DNA from 2 places in the Labrys sp. F242 genome. Region 2 is predicted to be linked to the other one. Evidence: riboswitches for the same ligand, from Rfam matches in the RefSeq annotation. Region 2 holds a riboswitch; the other holds the start of a gene.
The links. A riboswitch is a leader RNA that binds a small molecule or an ion and turns the genes downstream of it on or off. The one in region 2 is predicted to bind thiamine pyrophosphate.

Region 1: it holds a riboswitch for thiamine pyrophosphate, as region 2 does, so the genes downstream of both, thiC (phosphomethylpyrimidine synthase ThiC) here and thiB (thiamine ABC transporter substrate binding subunit) in region 2, are expected to answer to the same signal.

Annotation. Positions count from the first base shown of each region.
Region 1 covers NZ_JBVASG010000003.1:363,363-373,036, forward strand. Annotated here, with positions in the region: gene thiO (glycine oxidase ThiO) at 1-683, opposite strand, end outside; gene thiC (phosphomethylpyrimidine synthase ThiC) at 667-2,508, opposite strand; TPP riboswitch at 2,610-2,717, opposite strand; gene ACZYTC_RS21355 (GMC family oxidoreductase) at 2,966-4,597, opposite strand; gene ACZYTC_RS21360 (FGGY-family carbohydrate kinase) at 4,594-6,090, opposite strand; gene ACZYTC_RS21365 (class I fructose-bisphosphate aldolase) at 6,087-6,932, opposite strand; gene ACZYTC_RS21370 (glycerol-3-phosphate dehydrogenase/oxidase) at 7,053-8,825, opposite strand; gene ACZYTC_RS21375 (aldo/keto reductase) at 8,844-9,674, opposite strand, start outside.
Region 2 covers NZ_JBVASG010000001.1:1,048,913-1,058,586, forward strand. Annotated here, with positions in the region: gene mobB (molybdopterin-guanine dinucleotide biosynthesis protein B) at 1-360, opposite strand, end outside; gene ACZYTC_RS04845 (sulfurtransferase TusA family protein) at 360-662, opposite strand; gene mobA (molybdenum cofactor guanylyltransferase MobA) at 985-1,617, shown strand; gene ACZYTC_RS04855 (ABC transporter ATP-binding protein) at 1,750-3,555, shown strand; gene ACZYTC_RS04860 (HAD family hydrolase) at 3,552-4,214, shown strand; TPP riboswitch at 4,316-4,428, shown strand; gene thiB (thiamine ABC transporter substrate binding subunit) at 4,494-5,495, shown strand; gene ACZYTC_RS04870 (ABC transporter permease subunit) at 5,587-7,143, shown strand; gene ACZYTC_RS04875 (thiamine ABC transporter ATP-binding protein) at 7,127-7,759, shown strand; gene ade (adenine deaminase) at 7,914-9,617, shown strand.

The DNA.
Region 1 (9,674 bases), on a different contig from region 2:
ATATAGAGCGGAAAGCGCGGATGCAGGAAACGCACGGGCCGGGACAGGCTGACGCCGGGCGCATGGACGACGATGGCCTCGCCCCGGACACCGCGTAGATCGGGCAGCTCTGCACGTGCGGCAAAGCCCCGGCAGTCGATCACGGCGTCCGCATCGAGGGCATGCGGCCTGGCCTCGACCCCGAAGCGGATGGCGACGCCGAGGTCGGCGAGGCGCCCTGCCAGCACCTGCAGCGCCCGTCTCGGGTCGAGATGGGCTTCGCGCGGAAAGAACAGGCCTTGGTGGAAGCGGCCCGCAAGATCGGGCTCGAGCGTGGCAATGCCGGGCTCATCCATCGGGAGATGGGCCTGGGTGCGGCGGGCGAAACGGGCGATCTCGCTGCCGTCGCGGGCGGGCGCGACCACCAGCGTGCCGCGCTGAACAGTTTCCCGCACATGGCGCGGCCACCAGGCGAGAGCGAGTTCGCCGCGCCGCTCGACCTCGACCTCGGCACTTTCCCGCTCGCACCAGGGCGCCAGCATGCCGCCGGCCAGCCAGGAACAGGCCTGGGCACCCAGGACCTCGCTGCGCTCCAGGATCTCGACCTTGGCACCTCGCGCCGCGCATTCCATTGCCGTGACGAGGCCGGCAACGCCGGCCCCGACAATGGTGATGCGCCGTCGTCCGTCACTCGGCCGGGACATAGAGGGCCCCGCCCTGTTCGAGGAATTCGCGCGATTTTTCCGCCATGCCCTGCCGTGCGGCTTCTTCCATCGCCCGGACTTCTTCTCGCAGATCCTGCGTGATCTTCATCGAGCAGAATTTCGGCCCGCACATCGAGCAGAAATGGGCGACCTTGTGCACGTCCTTGGGCAAGGTCTCGTCGTGATAGGCGCGCGCGGTATCCGGATCGAGGGAGAGGTTGAACTGGTCCTCCCAGCGGAAGTCGAAGCGCGCCTGCGACAGGGCATCGTCGCGGACCTTGGCCGCCGGATGGCCCTTGGCGAGGTCGGCGGCATGGGCGGCGATGCGATAGGTGATCACGCCGGTCTTGACGTCGTCGCGGTTGGGCAGGCCGAGATGCTCCTTGGGCGTGACGTAGCAGAGCATCGCGGTGCCGAACCAGCCGATCATCGCCGCACCGATGCCGGAGGTGATGTGGTCATAGCCCGGCGCGATGTCGGTGGTCAGCGGCCCGAGGGTGTAGAAGGGAGCCTCGCCGCAGGCGGCGAGCTGCTTGTCCATGTTCTGCTTGATCTTGTGCATCGGCACATGGCCCGGCCCCTCGATCATCACCTGGCAGCCCCTGTCCCAGGCGATCTTGGTCAATTCGCCCAGCGTCTCCAGTTCGGCGAACTGGGCGGCGTCGTTGGCATCGGCAATCGAGCCCGGACGCAAGCCGTCGCCGAGCGAGAAGGAGACGTCATAGCGGCGCATGATGTCGCAGATGTCGCCGAAATGCTCGTAGAGGAAGCTTTCGCGATGACCGGCCAGGCACCAGCGCGCCATGATCGAGCCGCCGCGCGAGACGATACCGGTGACCCGGCTGGCGGTGAGTGGAACATGGGCGAGGCGAACGCCGGCATGGATGGTGAAATAGTCGACGCCCTGCTCGGCCTGCTCGATCAGCGTGTCCTTGAACACCTCCCAATCGAGCTTCAAGGGATCGCCGTCGACCTTCTCCAGCGCCTGGTAGATCGGCACCGTGCCGATCGGCACCGGCGAGTTGCGCAGGATCCAGGAGCGGATGTTGTGGATGTTGCGCCCGGTGGAGAGGTCCATAACGGTGTCGGCGCCCCAGCGCGTGGCCCAGACCAGCTTCTCCACCTCCTCGGCGGCACCCGAGGTGACGGCTGAGTTGCCGATATTGGCGTTGACCTTCACCAGGAAGTTGCGGCCGATCACCATCGGCTCGAGTTCGAGATGGTTGATGTTGGCGGGCAGGATGGCCCGTCCCAGGGCGATCTCGTCGCGCACGAATTCCGGCGTGACGAATTCAGGGATGGCCGCGCCGAAATCCTCGCCATCGGCCCGGCGCTCGGCCGCGCCGTCCAAGGCTTTCTCGCGGGCGAGGTTTTCACGGAAGGCGGCGTAGACCATCTCCTCGGTGACGATGCCGGCCTTGGCGAACTCATATTGGGTGACGCGCTGGCCGTCGGCGCCCCGGCGCAGCTTACGATCAGCCGGGCAGGGTGCCACGAGCCTGTCGGCGGAGACATTGCCATTGTCCTCAGGTCTAACGGTGCGGCCATCGATCGCGCCGAAGCCGCGGCCGGCGATCCAGCTTTCGCGCAGGGTTGGCAGGCCCTGCTGCAGGTCGATGCTAGCGCTGTCCTCGGTATAGGGGCCGGAGGGATCGTAGACGCGGATCGGGGCGAGCGAAGCATCGCTCAGCGCGATCTCACGAAAGGGCACCCGCATCTGGGGATGCGAAGCGGGGGCCGCATAGACCTTGCGGGAGCCGGCGATGGGCCCCGTGGTCACGCTTTGCGGCGCGGCAATCTTGGTCTTGGGATTTTGGATGTTCATGGATCTCCTCCTCGTTGCGAGTCATGGAGATCCGGGGCGACGATTGTCTGGGCAGAACCGGCATCCCAGCCGATTCCGGGACCTGGAGCCAATTCCTAGCGCCAAAGCCCTGTTCCCGTCCCTTCGCCGGCATGACCCGGATCAGGTTCGAAGGGTTCGGCTCTAGGCCATCTCAGCCCCGCTTGCGCAGGACACCCCTCGGAACGATTCCAAGGTTAGACCCGGAATCGCCGGGCGTCCAGAGGGAAGGATTGTCGCATTATTTTGGAAGAAGGAGCGTTGCCACCCCTCATCCGCCTGCCGGCGCCTTCTCCCCTTGCGGGTATCGTCCACTCCACTTGGAGTGGACTGGGTGCCCCGAAGGGGCGGATGAGGGGCCGCTCTGCCCTATTTGGACTTCGGACCTCAACACCTTGAAAGAGCCGGGTCCGAAGACCCGCCCCTCCAAAGGACGACCTCACCCCCGCCAGGCAGCGGCGATCATGTCCGAGGCCTTCTCGGCGATCATCACCACGGGCGCATGGGTATTGCCGGAGACGATCGTCGGCATGATCGAGGCATCGGCGATGCGCAGGCCGGACATGCCGCGCAGGCGCAGCTCGGGGTCGACCACGGCCGCCGCGTCGGTGCCCATCCGCGCCGTTCCGACCGGGTGGAAGATGGTGGTGGCGATGTCGCCGGCGGCCTTGGCGAGATCGTCGGCCGACTGGATCGCCGGCCCCGGCTTCAGCTCCTCCGGCCGGAAGGCCTGCATGCGCCGGGTCGCCATCAGGCGGCGGGCCGCGCGGATCGAATCGGCCGCGACCGCACGGTCGCCTTCCGTGGAAAGGTAGTTCGGCGCGATTTCCGGATGGGTCTGGGCATCCGGCGAGACGATGCGGACATGGCCGCGTGCCTCCGGCCTGAGATTGCAGACCGAGACGGTGATGGCCGGAAAGGGATGGAGCGGAGACCCGAAGGCGTCGAGCGACAGGGGCTGGACATGGAACTCGATATTGGCGCTGCCAAAACGCGCATCCGACTTCATGAAGATGCCGAGCTGGCTCGGTGCCATCGCCATCGGCCCGGAGCGCTTGAGGACATAGGTGAGGGCGATCTCAGCCTTGCCCAGCAGCGAGGCCTGCCATTCGTTCAGGGTACGTGCGCCGCTGATCCTGAACACGGTGCGGATCTGCAGATGGTCCTGCAGGTTCTCGCCGACGCCGGGCGCATCCAGCACGAGGGGGATGCCGTGCCTGGCCAGCAGCCCCGCCGGACCAACGCCAGAAAGCTGCAGGAGCTGCGGCGTGCCGATGGCGCCGGCCGCCAGTACCAGCTCGCGCTTGATGCGGACGCAGGCGGGCTTGCCATCCAGCCTCAGTTCGAGGCCATCGGCGCGTCCGTCGACGAAACGGATGCGCTCGGCCATCGCCCCGGTGAGAATGGTGAGGTTCTTGCGGTGCCTGACGGGATTGATGAAGGCCCGCACGGCATTGAAGCGAAAGCCGGCCTTCTGGTTGACCTCGAAATAAGCCGAGCCGGTGTTGTCGCCGGCATTGAAGTCGTCGATCTGGGGCACGCCGAGTTCCTCGGCCGCCTCGCGCACCGAGTCCAGGATCGGCCAGGACAGGCGCTGGCGCTCGACGCGCAGCTCGCCCTCCGAACCATGAAAGGGCGCGCTTCCGGCATGGTGGTTCTCCGAGCGTCGGAACAGCGGCAGTACGTCGTCCCAGCCCCAGCCGGCATTGCCGAGCTGCTGCCAATGGTCATAGTCGGCGGCCTGGCCGCGCATATAGATCATGCCGTTGATGGAGGAGCAGCCCCCCATCACCCGGCCGCGCGGATAAGCGAGCGAGCGCCCGTTCAGGCCTGGCTCGTCCACGGTCCTGTAGCCCCAGTCGGTGCGGGGATTGCCCATGCAATAGAGATAGCCGACCGGGATGTGGATCCAGTGATAGCGATCCGAGCCGCCGGCTTCGAGCAGCAACACCCTGGTCTTGGGATCGGCGCTGAGCCGGTTGGCCAGCACGCAGCCGCCGGAGCCGGCACCGACGACGACATAGTCGTAGGCGCCAAGATCTGTGCATTCGCGCTCGATGCGTTCGCTCATGCGCCCTCGCGATAGCGTTTCCAGTGTTCGGGCATGGTCTCGGCGAGGCTGCAATAGAGGCGGTAGCGTGCCTCCACGAGCGCCCGGTCCGAGATGCGGGGCTGGTACTGCGCGGCCTGGCGCACCATGGCGGCGATGCCGTCGTCGAGCGTCGGGAAGGCCCTGGCTGCGACGCCCGCCGCGATGGCCGCGCCAAGCGCACCGGTTTCCTGGCATTCGGCTACCGTGACCGGCAGGTCGAGGATATCAGCGAACATCTGGCACCAGACCGGGCTGCGCGAGCCCCCGCCGGACAGCGAGGCACGGGTGATCTCGGCGCCGGCGCTGCGCAGGCGCTCGATATGGCGGCGATGTTCGAACACCACGCCCTCATAGAGCGCCTGGAGCATTTCCGCTTTGCCGTGCCAGCCGGCGAGGCCGATGAAGGCGCCGCGTGCGTCGGGATGCGTGGAAGCGCCGAACAGGAAGGGCAGGAACAGCGGCAGTTCCGCATGGGGCGTGACCGAGGCGACCAGCGCGTTGCAGGCTTCGAACTCGGTGGGACCATGTCCGCCGCCGAACTCGCGCACGAACCATTCGAGATTGACGGCCGAGGTAGCGCTGGATTCGACGGCGACATAGCGGTTGGGGCGCCAGGTCGAGGCGTGGAACACCCGCTCGTCGATCAGCGGCGTCTCGCGTACCACCTGGTTGATGCCCCAGGTGCCGGCCACGATCGCCGCCTCGCCGGGCGTGTTGATGCCGGCGCCGATCATCGAGGCGATGATGTCGAAGAAGCCGGCGGCAACCGGCGTACCCTCGGCGAGCCCGGTGGTGGTGGCGGCGCCGGCGGTCACGCCGCCTGCCGAAGCTTCGGACTCGACGAGATCGGGCAGCAGTCCGGCGGCATCGCCGAGGCCGTAGGCCGCCAGCAAGGCGTCGTCATAGCGCCGCTCGGGCAGGCGCAGCAAGCCGGCGCCGCTCATGTCCGAAAAATCGGAGACGCGTCTGCCGGTAAGCATCAGCGTCATCGCGTCCTTGCACAGGAAGGCGGTACCGGCCCTGGCGTAGAGATCGGGCCGGTTCTGCTTCAGCCAGATCAGGAGCGTCGCCGTCTGGGCCGGCCATGGCCGCTGCAGGCAGAGCGGATAGAGGGCGTCGGCAGCCGGCGAAGCGCGCAGTTCGGCGGCGAGGTCGGCGGCCCGGTTGTCGATCGACTGGATGCCGATGAGAGGCTGGTCGTTCTGGTCGATGAGATAGAGGCCGTTGCCGTGACCGGCGGTGCCGATGCCGATGACGTCCTTGCCCTCGACGCCGGCCTGCTCGAGGCAGCGCCGGATCACCGTGGCGGCATTGGCCCAGAGTTCGGCGATGTCGCGCTCGACATGGCCGGGATGCGGCTGTCGCGATTGGCCGTCGAGCGCTGCCCGCGCCAAGACCCGTCCTTCGAGGTCGAACAGGACCGCCTTGACCACGGTGTTGCCGGCATCGATGCCGAGGAGATGGCGCGTCACGCTGCGGCCTCGTAGATGGCCCAGGCCTGCGTATCGTCGGCGCCCTGATGGATCATCGCCATCAGGGCCTTGACCACGCGGGCGGGGTTGTCGTGCTGGTAGATGTTGCGGCCATAGACCATGCCATGCGCGCCCTGGCGCATCAAAGCGTGGGAGTTGGCGAAGACCTGGCGCAGATCCGCCTTGCCGCCGCCGCGCACCAGCACGGGGCAGCGGGCGGCCTCGACTACGCGATGGAAATCGCCGGAATCGCTGGTGGGATCGGCCTTGACGATGTCGGCGCCGAGTTCGCGGGCGAGGCGCACCAGCGTCACGATCTTTTCGGCGTCACCGTCGACGAGATAGCCGCCGCGCTCGCTGGCCGGCTGCATGACCAGAGGCTCGATCATCAGCGGCATGCCGTATTTCTCGCAATCCTGGGCGACGCGCGAAATATTCTCGATGCATTGGCGGAACAGGTCGGGTTCGTCCGGCAGCATGAAGAGATTGACCACCACACAGGCCGCATCCATGCGGAGCGCCGGGGCAATCGAGTCCTGCGCGTTTTGCAGGAGGGCCCACATCTCGCGATGACGCTGGCGGTTGTAGGGATTGCCCATGTCGATGCGCATCACCAGGGCAGGCTTGTGCTTGCCCGGGATCTCCTGCAGCAGGTCGGCCTGGCCGTAATTCATCTGGATGGCATCGGGGCGGGCATCGGCCAGCATGCGCACGACCTTGCCCATATCCTCCAGCCCGTCGAGGAAGGAGGGCTCGTTGCAGACGCCATGGTCGATGGCGACGTCAAGACATTTGCCGGCGCCGAACAGGCGGTTCATCCGGACTTTCTTGGTGAGGTACATGGGTCTTCCCTGTGGCTTTTCTTACCCTCCCCTGGAGGGGGAGGGTCGGCCCATAGGGCCGGGGTGGGGTGGGAATAGGCAGGGGTTTGGCGTGGAGAACGGAACTTCCTCGTCAAGAAATCACCCCACCCCGACGCTTCGCGTCGGCCCTCCCCCTCCAGGGGAGGGTAAAAAAGGGGCCGAAAGTGAAGAATTGCGGGCCGCGAGCGTCGCTGCCGCGAGGCCGTGAAAGTGATCGAGATGGGTGAGCAGCCGGTCGATCTCGACTTGGGTATGCGCCTGGCTCCAGCCCAGAGAGGAAGCCGCCAGCGCGGCGAGTTCGTGGATCGCATCGAGCGACAGCTCGCCGCTGAAGGCGATGGTCATGCGCCGGAGAACAAGGTCGGCCAGAGTGGCGACCTGGCCGGTGGCGAGGATCCAGCGGATCTCGTCACGGCTGTAGCTCGGTAGACCGGCGAGGGGGGCATCGTCGGCGCCGGGCGTGAAATCGAGCATGCGCGTGCCGTAGCGTTCGAACAAGGCGGCGCAGCGCGCCTGCGAAGCTCCCGTCGAGATGGCCGCCTGGTGCAGCCAGTCCCGGCGTCCGGCTTCGCCTTGGGGAAAGCCCTTGCCGCCGCCGATCGCCATGGCCTCGCTCGACAGCATGCGGGTCGCCTCGAGGCGGGCCAGCACCGTATCCGCGGCCTGGGCACCGAAAGCGCGGAAGGTCGTCCATTTGCCGCCGACGAGGTTGAGGATGGGAACCGGCCCCGGAGGCGTCGACCATTCACAGCTGTGGTCACGTGAGATCTCGGCGTTCACATTCGCATCGGCGCGCGGCAGGGGGCGAACCCCGGTGAAGCGGAACAGGATATCGGCTTCCGATAGGGGGATGGCCGGAAAGACCTCGCGGATCGACTCCAGGATATAGGCGGTTTCACCAGCCTCGCAGCGCACGCCGTCGGGCGTGTCGACGCGAATGTCGGTCGATCCGGCGAGGATATGGCCGAAATGGGCGAACAGGATGCACACGCGCCCTTCGCGATTGGCAAAATAGACCATGCGCTTGCCGATGGCGTTCAACAGGGCTGGGCTGTCGAGGACGAGATGGGAGCCCTTGGTGCCGCCGATCAGTGTGCTCTGCCGGCCCGAGAGCAGGGTGTTGGTCTGGTCGATCCAGGCTCCGCTGGCATTGACGATCACCGCGGCGGCAAGGGCGATGCGCTCGCCGGTCAGGCTGTCGGTGAGTTCAGCGACAGTGCCATCCAGGCTGGAGAGACCGAGATGGTTGAGCGCGAGCGCTTGGGGCGAGGCCGCCTCCGCATCGGCGATCAGTTCGAGGCCGAGCTGCTCCGGCCGGCTGATCTTGGCGTCATGATAAAGGGCGGCATAGTTGATGTCGGGATGGAAGGCGGGCCAGTTCAGGCGGGTGGCGCGATGGCCGAAGAAGCGGCTCTTCGGCAATTGGCGCTCGCGGCTGGCATAGAAATCGTAGAGGGCGAGCCCCAGCCGCACGATCAGGGCGCCGCGCGGCCCCGGCTTCGGCCGCCCGCCGAAAAAGCGGCGGATCGCCGAGGCGGTGCCGGAAAAGCGGTTGGCCAGCGGGACCAGGGTCGGCAGGGCGCTGACGTAATGGGGGGCGTTGCGCAGGAGGCGGTTGCGCTCCAGCAGGGACTCCTTCACCAGGCCGAACTCGCCATTCTCCAGATAGCGCAGTCCGCCATGGATCATGCGGGAGGGCGCCGCGCTGGCCCCGCTCATGAAGTCGCCGCGCTCGACGAGCACGACATCGATCCCCTGCAGAGCAAGCTCGCGAAAGGTGCTGATGCCGTTGATGCCGCCGCCGACGACAAGGACCGCCGTGTGGCCCTTTGCGCGCAGCCTGTCGAGCCGTTCCGCCCGGGTGAGCGTCATGCCACCAACTCCACCCTGTCAGGCCGTGACGGCGGCAAGATGCGCCGCGATGGCGCGGTCGATGGCGGCGAGGTCATCGGCCGACAGAGCGAGCCGTCCGGCGGCGGCATTCTCGCTGGCCTGCTGCTCGTCGCGCACCCCGCACAGGGCATAGGTGATGCCCGGCTGGGCGATGGTCCAGGCGATCACGAGCTGGGCGATCGTCGCGCCATGGGCCGAGGCGATCGGGGCCACCTCTGTGGCGAAATCGGCGACGCGGGCCCGGTTGTCGCGCGAGAAACGCGGATTGTCCTTGCGCAGGTCGTCGCCGTTGAAATCGCGCTCCGGCCCGATCTTGCCGGTAAGCAGCCCCAGCGCCAGCGAGGAATAGCTGAGCGTGGAGACGCCGTTGGCCGCGGTAACCGGCAGGAGGCTGGTCTCGATCTCGCGGTCGAGCATGGAGTAGCGTTCCTGAATGGCGTCGACGGGGCCTGCGGCGAGATAGGCCTTCAGGTCGTCGGCGGTGACATTGCTGACGCCGATGGCCCGGACCTTGCCGGCCCGCTTCAGTTCGAGCAGCGTGTCCATGGTCTCGGCCACCGGGATGGTCGGGTCCTGCCAGTGGGTGATGTAGAGGTCGATATAGTCGGTCTGCAGGCGCGCCAGGCTCTGCTCGATCTCATGCAGGATGCCGTCGCGGCCGAGATAGCGATGCACCTTGTGGCCCATCTCGTCGAAGAAGTGATTGCCCTTGCCGTGATGCCAGTTGAGCCCGCATTTGGTGGCGATCACGACCTCGTGGCGGCGGCCCTTGACGGCCTGCCCCACCAGCGCCTCGGCGCGGCCGAGGCCATAGGCCGGGGCGGTGTC
Region 2 (9,674 bases):
GTCCTTGTCGGTCGCGGTGCGGTGCACCTCGATCTTGGGATGCGGATCGCGCTTGAAGCCCTCGACGATGACGAGGTCGACTGGCGTCAGGCGCTTGAGCAGTTCGCCGAGCGAGGGTTCGGGCGCCCCGCGCAGCTCATGCATCAGAGCGAAGCGATGAGCCGAGGCGACCAGCACTTCCTGCGCCCCCGATTCGCGGTGGATGTAGGAATCCTTGCCCGGCTTGTCGACATCGAAGGCGTGGTGGGCATGCTTGATAGTCGACACCGTCAGGCCTCGACGGCGCAAGGCCGGGATCAAGGCGGCGATCAAAGTCGTCTTGCCGGCGCCGCTCCAGCCCGACAGGCCCATCAGCCGCATCATGGCGTGGGCGCCTTGCGGATATGGTGGGCGGTGAAGCCGGGCTCCTCGCTGCGGCCTTCATAGATGTCACCGGTCTCGCGCATGAGATTGGGCAGGTCGATCGCCGCCATCGGATCGGTGCATTCGAGGATGAGACGGTCGCCGGGAGCAAGGCGTGCCAGTTCCTTTTGCGCGCGCAGCACCGGCAGCGGGCATTTGAGACCGCGCAGGTCGATGCGCGAGGCCGGGTTGCTGCGCAAGGCCGGATTGCTGTGCAAGGCTTGGTCGGCGGCCGGTGGCGAGGGCGGAAGAGCGGACATATCTATCGCTGTAGCGAGCCGGAGGCCGCCATTCAACCATTGTGCGTCGTCGCGGCGCATCCGTCGCACCGGTGCGGCATGGCCCGGAGAGGAGCCCAGCCCGGAATGAGGGACGAATGTATCCGAGACTTGCGGGGAATGGCACGGACATGGAATATCGAGGCGGCGGCGCGTCGCTCTGTTGCCTTCCCTGGTCCTAGAGCAAAGCGCTTTCAAGACTGAACGCTTGTTTGCTCTAACTTATTGTTTCGAAGCGTCTTTGCGATCCTTGGTGATAGCGTCTAATTGCAAAACGCTTTAGAAAACCGCAGGGGCAGTGACTTTGAACGAGGACATCAAGAAAGCTGATGGCGCCGTCATGGGGGTGATCCTCGCCGGCGGCTTGTCGCGGCGCATGGGCGGCGGTGACAAGGGACTGTCCTTTCTGGGCGGGCAAACGATCCTCGAGCGCATCGCTGGCCGCCTGCGTCCTCAGGTCGATGCGCTTTTTCTCAACGCCAATGGCGATGCCGGGCGCTTTGAAACGCTGGGCCTCCCCATCCTGCCGGACGGCGTGCCGGATTTCCCGGGACCCCTGGCCGGCGTGCTCGCCGGTCTCGATCATGCGGCGCAGGCCGGTTTTGCCGAGGTGATCGCGGTGCCCTGCGACGCGCCCTTCCTGCCTGAAGACCTGGTGGCAAGATTGCGTGCCGGTACGCAGACGGGGAGAGGTGCCGTCGCGGTCTCCGCCGGCCGGCGTCACCCGACCGCGGCGCTCTGGCCCGTTCATCTGCGTGCCGCTCTGCGGCAGGCCCTGGTGGAGGAAGATCAGCGCCGGGTCGAGACCATTCTGCGGCGGCACGATTTTACGGAGGTGGTATGGTCGGCGGCCCCCTTCGACCCCTTTGCCAATGTCAATGATCCCGACGGCATGGTGGAGGCGCAGGCTCTTCTTGCCCGTTTTCCGGCTGCCTGATCACCGACCTTGTCTGGCGCCGTACCAGTGCCCCCATCTGGCCTTAATTTCACGCCGGTGATAGAAGCGCGGCAATTGTCAGAGCGTTTTGCGATTTATTGGGTTCACCAGGAGTCGCAAATCCGCTTAGGAGTGACCACCATTTCGACCAAGGCCCAGAATTCAGTGCCTGCCATACCCTTGCTGCGGCGCCTGTTCTCCGACGAGGGGAGCAAGCATACCCGCGCCTATGGCCTGGCGATCGCGGCCGGCGCCATCGAAGCCTCGATGGGCGGTCTGGTGGCGTGGCTGATCGGCCCCGTCATCCGCGCCATGTGGGACAAGCAGAGCATGGGGCAGATCGCCGGCTTTGCCTTGATGGTCGTTGCGGTCTTCCTGGTTCGCGGTGCGGCCGCCTATACCAAGGACACCGTGCTCGCCCGTATCGGCAATTCCATCATCGCCAGCGTGCAGCAGCGGCTGTTCAACCATGTCGTCCAGCAGGACATGGCCTATTTTACCGCGCGCCATTCCACCGAGATGGTGACCTCGAATAGCTTCATCGCCAATTGCTCGCGCATCGCCTCCAATTTGCTGGTCACCTCCGTTTCCAACGTTCTTCAGGTCGCGGCCCTGATCGCCGTGATGATCATCCGCGATCCCTTGCTGGCCCTGTCCGCCATTGTGGTGATGCCGCCGGCGGTGCTCGGCATCCGCTACATCACCAAGCGCATCAAGCGCGTGGTGACCCGGCAATATCAGAGCACTGCCCGCATCACCGGCATCATCCAGGAGACCTCGCAGGGCATCCGGGTGGTCAAGTCCTTCGGCATGGAAGAGGCGATGCGCGAGCGCATGGCGGCCGGGGTCGCCGAAGCGCAATCGGCTGCCAACAAGATGGCCGGCCTTGGCAACCGGACCGGCCCGATCATGGAGACCATGGCCGGCTTTGCCGTTGCGGCCGTGATCGTCTATGGCGGTTGGCGCATCACCGCCGGCCAGCTTACCGTCGACGAGTTGATTTCCTTCCTTTTCGCCTTCCTCACTGCCTATGCCCCGTCCAAGGCCCTGGCCCGTGTGAATGTCGATCTGAACGCGGCCGTCACCGGCGTCAGCATGTTCTACGATATCGTCGATGAGCCGGCCCGCGAAGGGCCGATCGAGGAGGCCAAGCCGGCTTTCGTCAACAAGGGTGGCCACATCGTCTTCGACCGTGTGAATTTCGGCTACAAGCCGGACGAGCCGGTCCTGCAGGATCTCTCCTTGATTGCGGAAGTCGGCAAGACCACGGCCCTGGTCGGGCCGTCGGGTAGCGGCAAGTCGACCGTGCTCAACCTGATCCTGCGTTTCTACGAACCGGGCTCCGGGACGATCCGCATCGATGAGCAGAATATCGCGTCGGTTTCCGTCGCCAGTCTGCGCAGCGCCATGGCCTATGTCGGGCAGGACGTGTTCCTGTTCGCCGGAACCATCCGGGAGAACATCGCCTTCGGCCGGCCAGGCGCGTCACAGGAGGCGATCGAGGCCGCCGCCAAAGCAGCCCATGCCCATGATTTCATCGTGGATTTCGACCGAGAATACGACACCGAGGTCGGTGAGCGCGGCCTGCAGCTCTCCGGCGGCCAGCGCGCCCGCATCGCGATTGCGCGCGCCATTCTGCGCGATGCCTCGGTCATCCTCCTGGACGAAGCCACTGCCGCGCTCGACTCCCAGTCCGAGCAGGCCGTCCAGAACGCTCTGGACGATCTCTGCGCTGGCCGTACCGTCGTGGTGATCGCCCACAGGCTGCAGACCGTCCAGGAGGCGGACAAGATCTGCGTGATCGACGGCGGTCGGTTGGTCGAGGAGGGCAGCCATGAAGAGCTGCTCGCCAAAGGGGGGCGCTATGCCGCCCTCCATGCCGTGCAGTTCCGCGAAGAGCCTCAGCTCTCGCCTGTTTTGGAAGGTTTTGCTTCGTGAAGTCCGTTGCCCTTTTCGATCTCGATGGCACTCTGGTCGATGCCGATCACCTGCATTACGAGGCCTGGCGCGAGATGGTGGCGCCACATGGCATCGAACTCTCCCTCGATACCTATGTCTCCGAGATCATGGGCCAGCCCAACAGCCTGCTCGCCAGGAACTTCCTGAAGGATCTGGACGAGGATGTCGCCCTCAAGCTCGTCGACGACAAGGAGGCGATGTTTCGCAGCCTCTTCGTCGGGCTCAAGCCGGCAAAGGGGCTGACGGATTTTCTCGACTGGCTCGAAAAGAACGGCGTGCCGATCGGTGTGGTCACCAATGCGCCGCGGGACAATGCGGAGCATCAACTCGTCAATCTGGGCCTGGTGGAGCGCTTCCCTACCGTGGTGATCGGCGCCGAGGTTACCAATCCCAAGCCCCATCCGGACCCTTATCTCGTTGGCCTGGAACGCCTGCAGGGAATGGCTGCTTCCAGCCTGGCCTTCGAGGATTCACGTTCGGGTATCACGGCCGGCAAGGCAGCCGGCCTTGCCGTGATCGGTCTTGCTACCAGCATGAGCGAGGAGGCACTGCTGGCTGTGGGCGTGGAACTGGCGATTCCCGATTATGAGGATCCGCGCCTTCGGCCCTTCGCAGCGGCCCGGCTCGGCATCGCTTGATGGCAGGCAGATAAACCTCTTCAGTTTTGCGCCTTGTCGGCCGTGGGCGATCTCCGCCACGAAACGGGCTTTCCCTTGCCTCGGGAAAGCGCTAACACGGGAATCGTCTCATGGGGTGCCCGCAAGGGCTGAGAAGACGGTGGCCGCAAGCTTCGTCTAACCCATCGAACCTGATCCGGGTCGTGCCGGCGGAGGGATGAGCTTCGAAGCTTTCAGCTTCACCGCAATTTTCTTCACCGCCGTCGTCCGTATCGAACCGTTTTCGACATGGAGGACGCTATGCTGAGGAAACTGCTCGCCGCTCTCGCACTGGCCACCGTTGCCACGACGGCCTCGGCCGAGGACAAGCCGGTGCTCACCGTCTACACCTATGAGAGCTTTTCGAGCGAATACGGTCCCGGCAAGCCGCTGCAAACCGCCTTCGAGGCCAAGTGCAACTGCAAACTGACCTATGTCACCGCCGATGACGGCGGCGCTCTCTTCGCCAAGCTCAAGCTTGAAGGCGCCTCGACCAAGGCGGATGTTGTCGTCGGTCTCGACGACAATCTGATGGGAGAGGCGGAAAAGTCCGGTCTTTTCGTGCCGCATGGCGTGGCAGCCGAGAAGCTCTCTCTGCCCGAACCTTGGACCAACAAGACCTTCATTCCCTATGACTGGGGCTATTTCGCCTTCGTTTATGACAGCGACAAGCTCAAGACCCCGCCGGCCAGCCTGAAGGAACTGGTCGACGACAAGAACGGCCCCAAGCTGGTGATCGAGGATCCGCGCACCTCCACGCCGGGCCTCGGCCTGCTCGCCTGGGTCAGGGCCGTCTATGGCGACAAGGCCCCCGAGGCCTGGAGGTCGCTGAAGCCGCGCATCGTCACCGTCACCTCGGGCTGGTCGGAAGCCTATGGCCTGTTCCTGAAGGGGGAGGCCGACATGGTGCTCTCCTATTCGACCTCGCCCGCTTATCACATCGGCGCCGAGAAGAAGACCAATTACAAGGCCGCGATGTTCCCGGAAGGCCATCAGACCCAGGTCGAAGTCGCCGGGGTGGTTGCGAGTTCCAAGCAACAGGAGCTCGGGCGTCAATTCCTCACCTTCCTGCTCTCGGACGAGGCCCAGGCTGCGTTGCCCGAGACCAATTGGATGTATCCGGCCAAGACGCCGGCGGCAGGACTTCCGGAGAGCTTCAAGGCCGTTGCCGTTCCGGCCAAGGCCCTGATGGCCGATCCCGCCAAGCTCGCCGAGAATCGTAAGGCCTGGATCGACGAATGGCTGGCCGCCATGGCCAAGTGACGAACGAGAGACGAATGAAGCTGACAGTGGCTCCGAAACGCCGAGCCTCCACCCTCCCCCTCCAGGGGAGGATAAACGCGCTCCATCCTGAATGCCCGGCCTGATTCTCCTTGGCGCCCTTGCCGCGCTCGTGCTCGCAGCGCTCGCCAGCCTGTTCCTCGCGGCTGGCGGCGATGCCTGGCAGGGCAATGTCGGCTATCTCGTCTCGATTGCCGGCTTCACTGTCTATCAGGCGCTGCTCTCCACCTTGCTGTCGTTGTCGTTCGGGGCGTTGGTTGCCCTGGCGCTGGCCCGGCGGCAATTCCCAGGGCACCGCCTGCTGCTGGCTCTGTTCGGCGTCGCGGCCGCGCTGCCTTCGATCGTGGCCGTGTTCGCCTTTGCCGGCATCTATGGCCGGGCCGGCATCGTCAACGCCGTGCTGGGGGCCATCGGCCTGCCGGGCATCTCGCTCTACGGGCTTACCGGCATTCTGATGGTGCATGTCTTCTTCAACGGAGCCTTCGCGAGCCGGGTGTTCCTCGCGGCACTGGAGACCGTGCCGGGGGAGCATTGGCGGCTGGCGGCCTCGCTCGGCCTGCCGCCTTCAACCATTTTTCGCCGTATCGACTGGCCAGTGCTGCAGCGGGACCTGCCGGCGCTGGCCCTCCTGATCTTCATCGCCTGCGCAACCTCTTTCGCCATTCCCCTCACGCTCGGAGGAGGCCCCGGCAGCGCCACTTTCGAGGTTGCGATCTACCAGGCCATCCATTCCGATGCCGATTTCGCCAGGGCCGCCGTGCTGGCCTTGCTGCAGATTGCTGCCATGGCAGTGCTGGTGACGCTTGCGGCGCCCCTGCTGGTGCGTCCTCCCGAAGCCGCCAGCCTCGGGCGCAAATTGGAGCGGCCCGATCGGGAAGCAGGCTGGCTGCGGCTGGCGGATACGGTGGTCATCGGCCTCGCTTTGCTTTTGCTGCTGCCTCCCTTGCTGGCCGTCCTCCATGCCGGCCGCACGCTGCTGGCAGGGATTGACCCGCAGGTACCCCGGGCTCTGGCGACCAGCCTGGTGGTCGCATTGGCGGCTGCCTCGCTGTCGCTGGCGGCCGCCCTCCTGCTGTCGCGCTCGCGCCTGGCCCTGATGGGGCAGGGCTGGCCGCGCCTTGCCAGGCTGATGACGGCGGCTCCCCTGCTCACGCTGGCCGCACCGCCACTGGCCTTCGCCGCCGGCCTCTACGTGATCGCCCGGGCTTTGGGCGTCACCGACTTCGTGGCCATGCCGGCTCTCGTGCTGGTCAACGCGATGATGGCGCTGCCCTTCGTGCACCGGCTCGTCGATCCGCCCATGGCCCTGGCGCAGGAGCGTTACGGCCGACTGGCCGACAATCTCGGCCTGACTGGCTGGACCCGGCTGCGTCTGGTCGAATGGCCGTTGCTGGCACCCTCCGCAACGGCGGGATTCGCCCTAGCCATGGCGCTGTCGCTCGGTGATCTCGGTGTCGTGGCCTTGTTCGGCTCGCAGAGTCTGGTGACGCTGCCGGCCTTGCTCTACGCCAAGCTCGGTTCCTATCGTGTCGCCGAGGCCGATGGCATCGCCGCGCTGCTCGCCGGGCTGGTGCTGGTCCTGTTTCTGGTGGCTGGGCGGTTTGGAGGCCGATATGCTCGTCGTGGATAGTCTCACCATCACCATCGACGACTGGACCGGGCGCTACGACCTCACCGTTTCCCGGGGCGCGCTGGCGGCCATGGTCGGTCCATCCGGCGGCGGCAAGTCCACCTTGCTCCACGCCATTGCCGGTTTTGAGAAGCCGGAGAGCGGCCGATTGAGCTTCGATGGTGTCGATCTCCTGCCTCTGAAGCCGGCCGACAGGCCCGTGGCCATCGTCTTCCAGGACCATAATCTCCTGCCCAATCTCACCGCCCTGCAGAACGCCGGCCTGGCCTTGTCGCCATCCCTGAGGCTCTCCGCGGCCAATCGTCAGGCCATCTCGGCGATGCTCGATCATGTCGGCCTGGGCGGCATGGAAGCGCGGCTGCCTTCCGAGCTCTCCGGCGGCCAGCGCCAGCGCGTGGCGCTCGCACGCGCCATGCTGACCACGCGCCCGCTGCTGCTGCTCGACGAGCCGTTGACGGGGCTTGATCCCGCCATGCGCGCCGACATGGTCGATCTCATCGACACGCTGCGCCGGGAAAAGAACCTGACCGTACTGATGACGACGCATACGCCCGAGGACGTCGACGGCAGAGCCGATAAGGTCATCACGGTGGCGGATGGACGGGTGGTGGGCTGAGGCAAAGCCTGGAGCGCGGACTTCTCAGCGTCATGCGGGCATGTCGCGATAGCCGCTCTTCCTTTCTTCCAAAGCACGACGTTTCCAAGAGCGGACTGGAAGTCCGCGCTCCGAGGTCTAAGCTGATCGCTTGCAAGCAGAAGGAATCGCCCGGATGGACGCCAGTGAACTCGCCCGATTGATCGCCCAGGGGCGAGGCACCGAGCCGGCTGACCTGGTGATCAAGAATGTGCGCCTGCTCGACCTCGTCAGCGGCGATCTGACCGAGACCGACATCGCCATCGGCGGGGACCGCATCGTCGGGACCTATGCCAGCTATCGCGGCCGGCGCGAGATCGATGGGCGGGGGCTCGTGGCCGTGCCCGGATTCATCGATACGCATCTGCATGTCGAATCCTCGCTGGTCACGCCAGCCGAGTTCGATCGCTGCGTGCTCCGCCATGGCGTGACCACCGCCATCTGCGACCCGCACGAGATCTCCAATGTTGTCGGTGTCGAGGGCATCCGCTACTTCCTGGAAGCCGCCGGCCATACGGCCCTGGATCTGCGCGTCCAGCTTTCGAGCTGCGTGCCCTCGACCCATCTGGAGACCGCCGGTGCGAGGCTCGAGGCCGCGGACCTCGAGCCGTTCATGAACCACCCTTGCGTGATCGGCCTGGCCGAATTCATGAATTTTCCGGGGGTGATCAACGCCGATCCCGCTTGCCTCGCCAAGCTTCTGCCGTTCCAGGACGGCCACATCGATGGTCACGCCCCGCTGCTGTCAGGCACCGATCTCAACGCTTATCTCGCCGCTCGCATCCGCACCGACCATGAGACGACGACGGCCAGGGAGGGCCGGGAGAAGCTCGCCAAGGGCATGACGCTGCTGATCCGCGAGGGCTCTGTCTCCAAGGATCTGCACGCTCTTGCGGAACTGATCACCATCCGTAATTCGCCCTATCTCGCTTTCTGCACCGACGACCGCAATCCTCTCGACATTGCCGAAGAGGGCCATCTCGATTTCATGATCCGCACCGCCATCGCCCTCGGTGCCGAGCCGCTCGCGGTCTATCGCACCGCCACCCTGTCGGCGGCCATGGCCTTCGGGCTCAAGGATCGCGGCGTGATCGCGCCGGGCAAGCGGGCCGACATCGTGCTCATCGAGGATCTCGATCATTGCGCTGTACGACAGGTGATCAGTGCGGGCCGGCTGGTGGAGGACGGCCTGTTCGAGGGACGGACCCGAATTGCGCCGGTGGGTCTAGGCTCTATTAGAGCACCCTGTGTCTCGGCCGCCGATTTCCGTGTGGCGGCGAGCGGACCGACGGGGCCGGTGATGGGAGTGGCGCCCGGCAAGATCATCACCGAGCATCTGCGGCTGACCCTGCCCTATCAGAATGGTTATCGCGACATCGACCTCGACCAGGATGTGGTGAAGGTGGCCGTGGTCGAGCGGCACGGCGTCAATGGCAATATCGGGCGTGGCTTCGTCAAGGGTTTCGGCCTGAAGCGGGGGGCGATCGCTTCTTCAGTGGGGCACGATTCGCACAATATCTGCGTCGTCGGCGCCGACGACGCGGACATGGCGCTGGCGGTCAACCATCTCGGTGAGATCGGCGGCGGCTTCGCAGTAGCCCAGGATGGCGTCATCCTGGCCGAATTGGCACTGCCGGTAGCGGGATTGATGAGCCTGCTCACCTTCGAGGAGGTGCGTGATCGCCTGATCCCTCTGCGCGCGGCCGCCAAATCCCTCGGCGTCACCCTGGCCGAGCCCTTCCTGCAGGTTGCGTTCCTGCCCCTGCCGGTAATTCCCCATCTCAAGATCACCGACATGGGCATGGTCGACGTCGATCGCTTCGAGCTGATCACCGCTTGAGTCACGCTTCCCGCTGTACTGGAAAAGCGCCGTACTCCGGGCTCTTATGCAGGGATC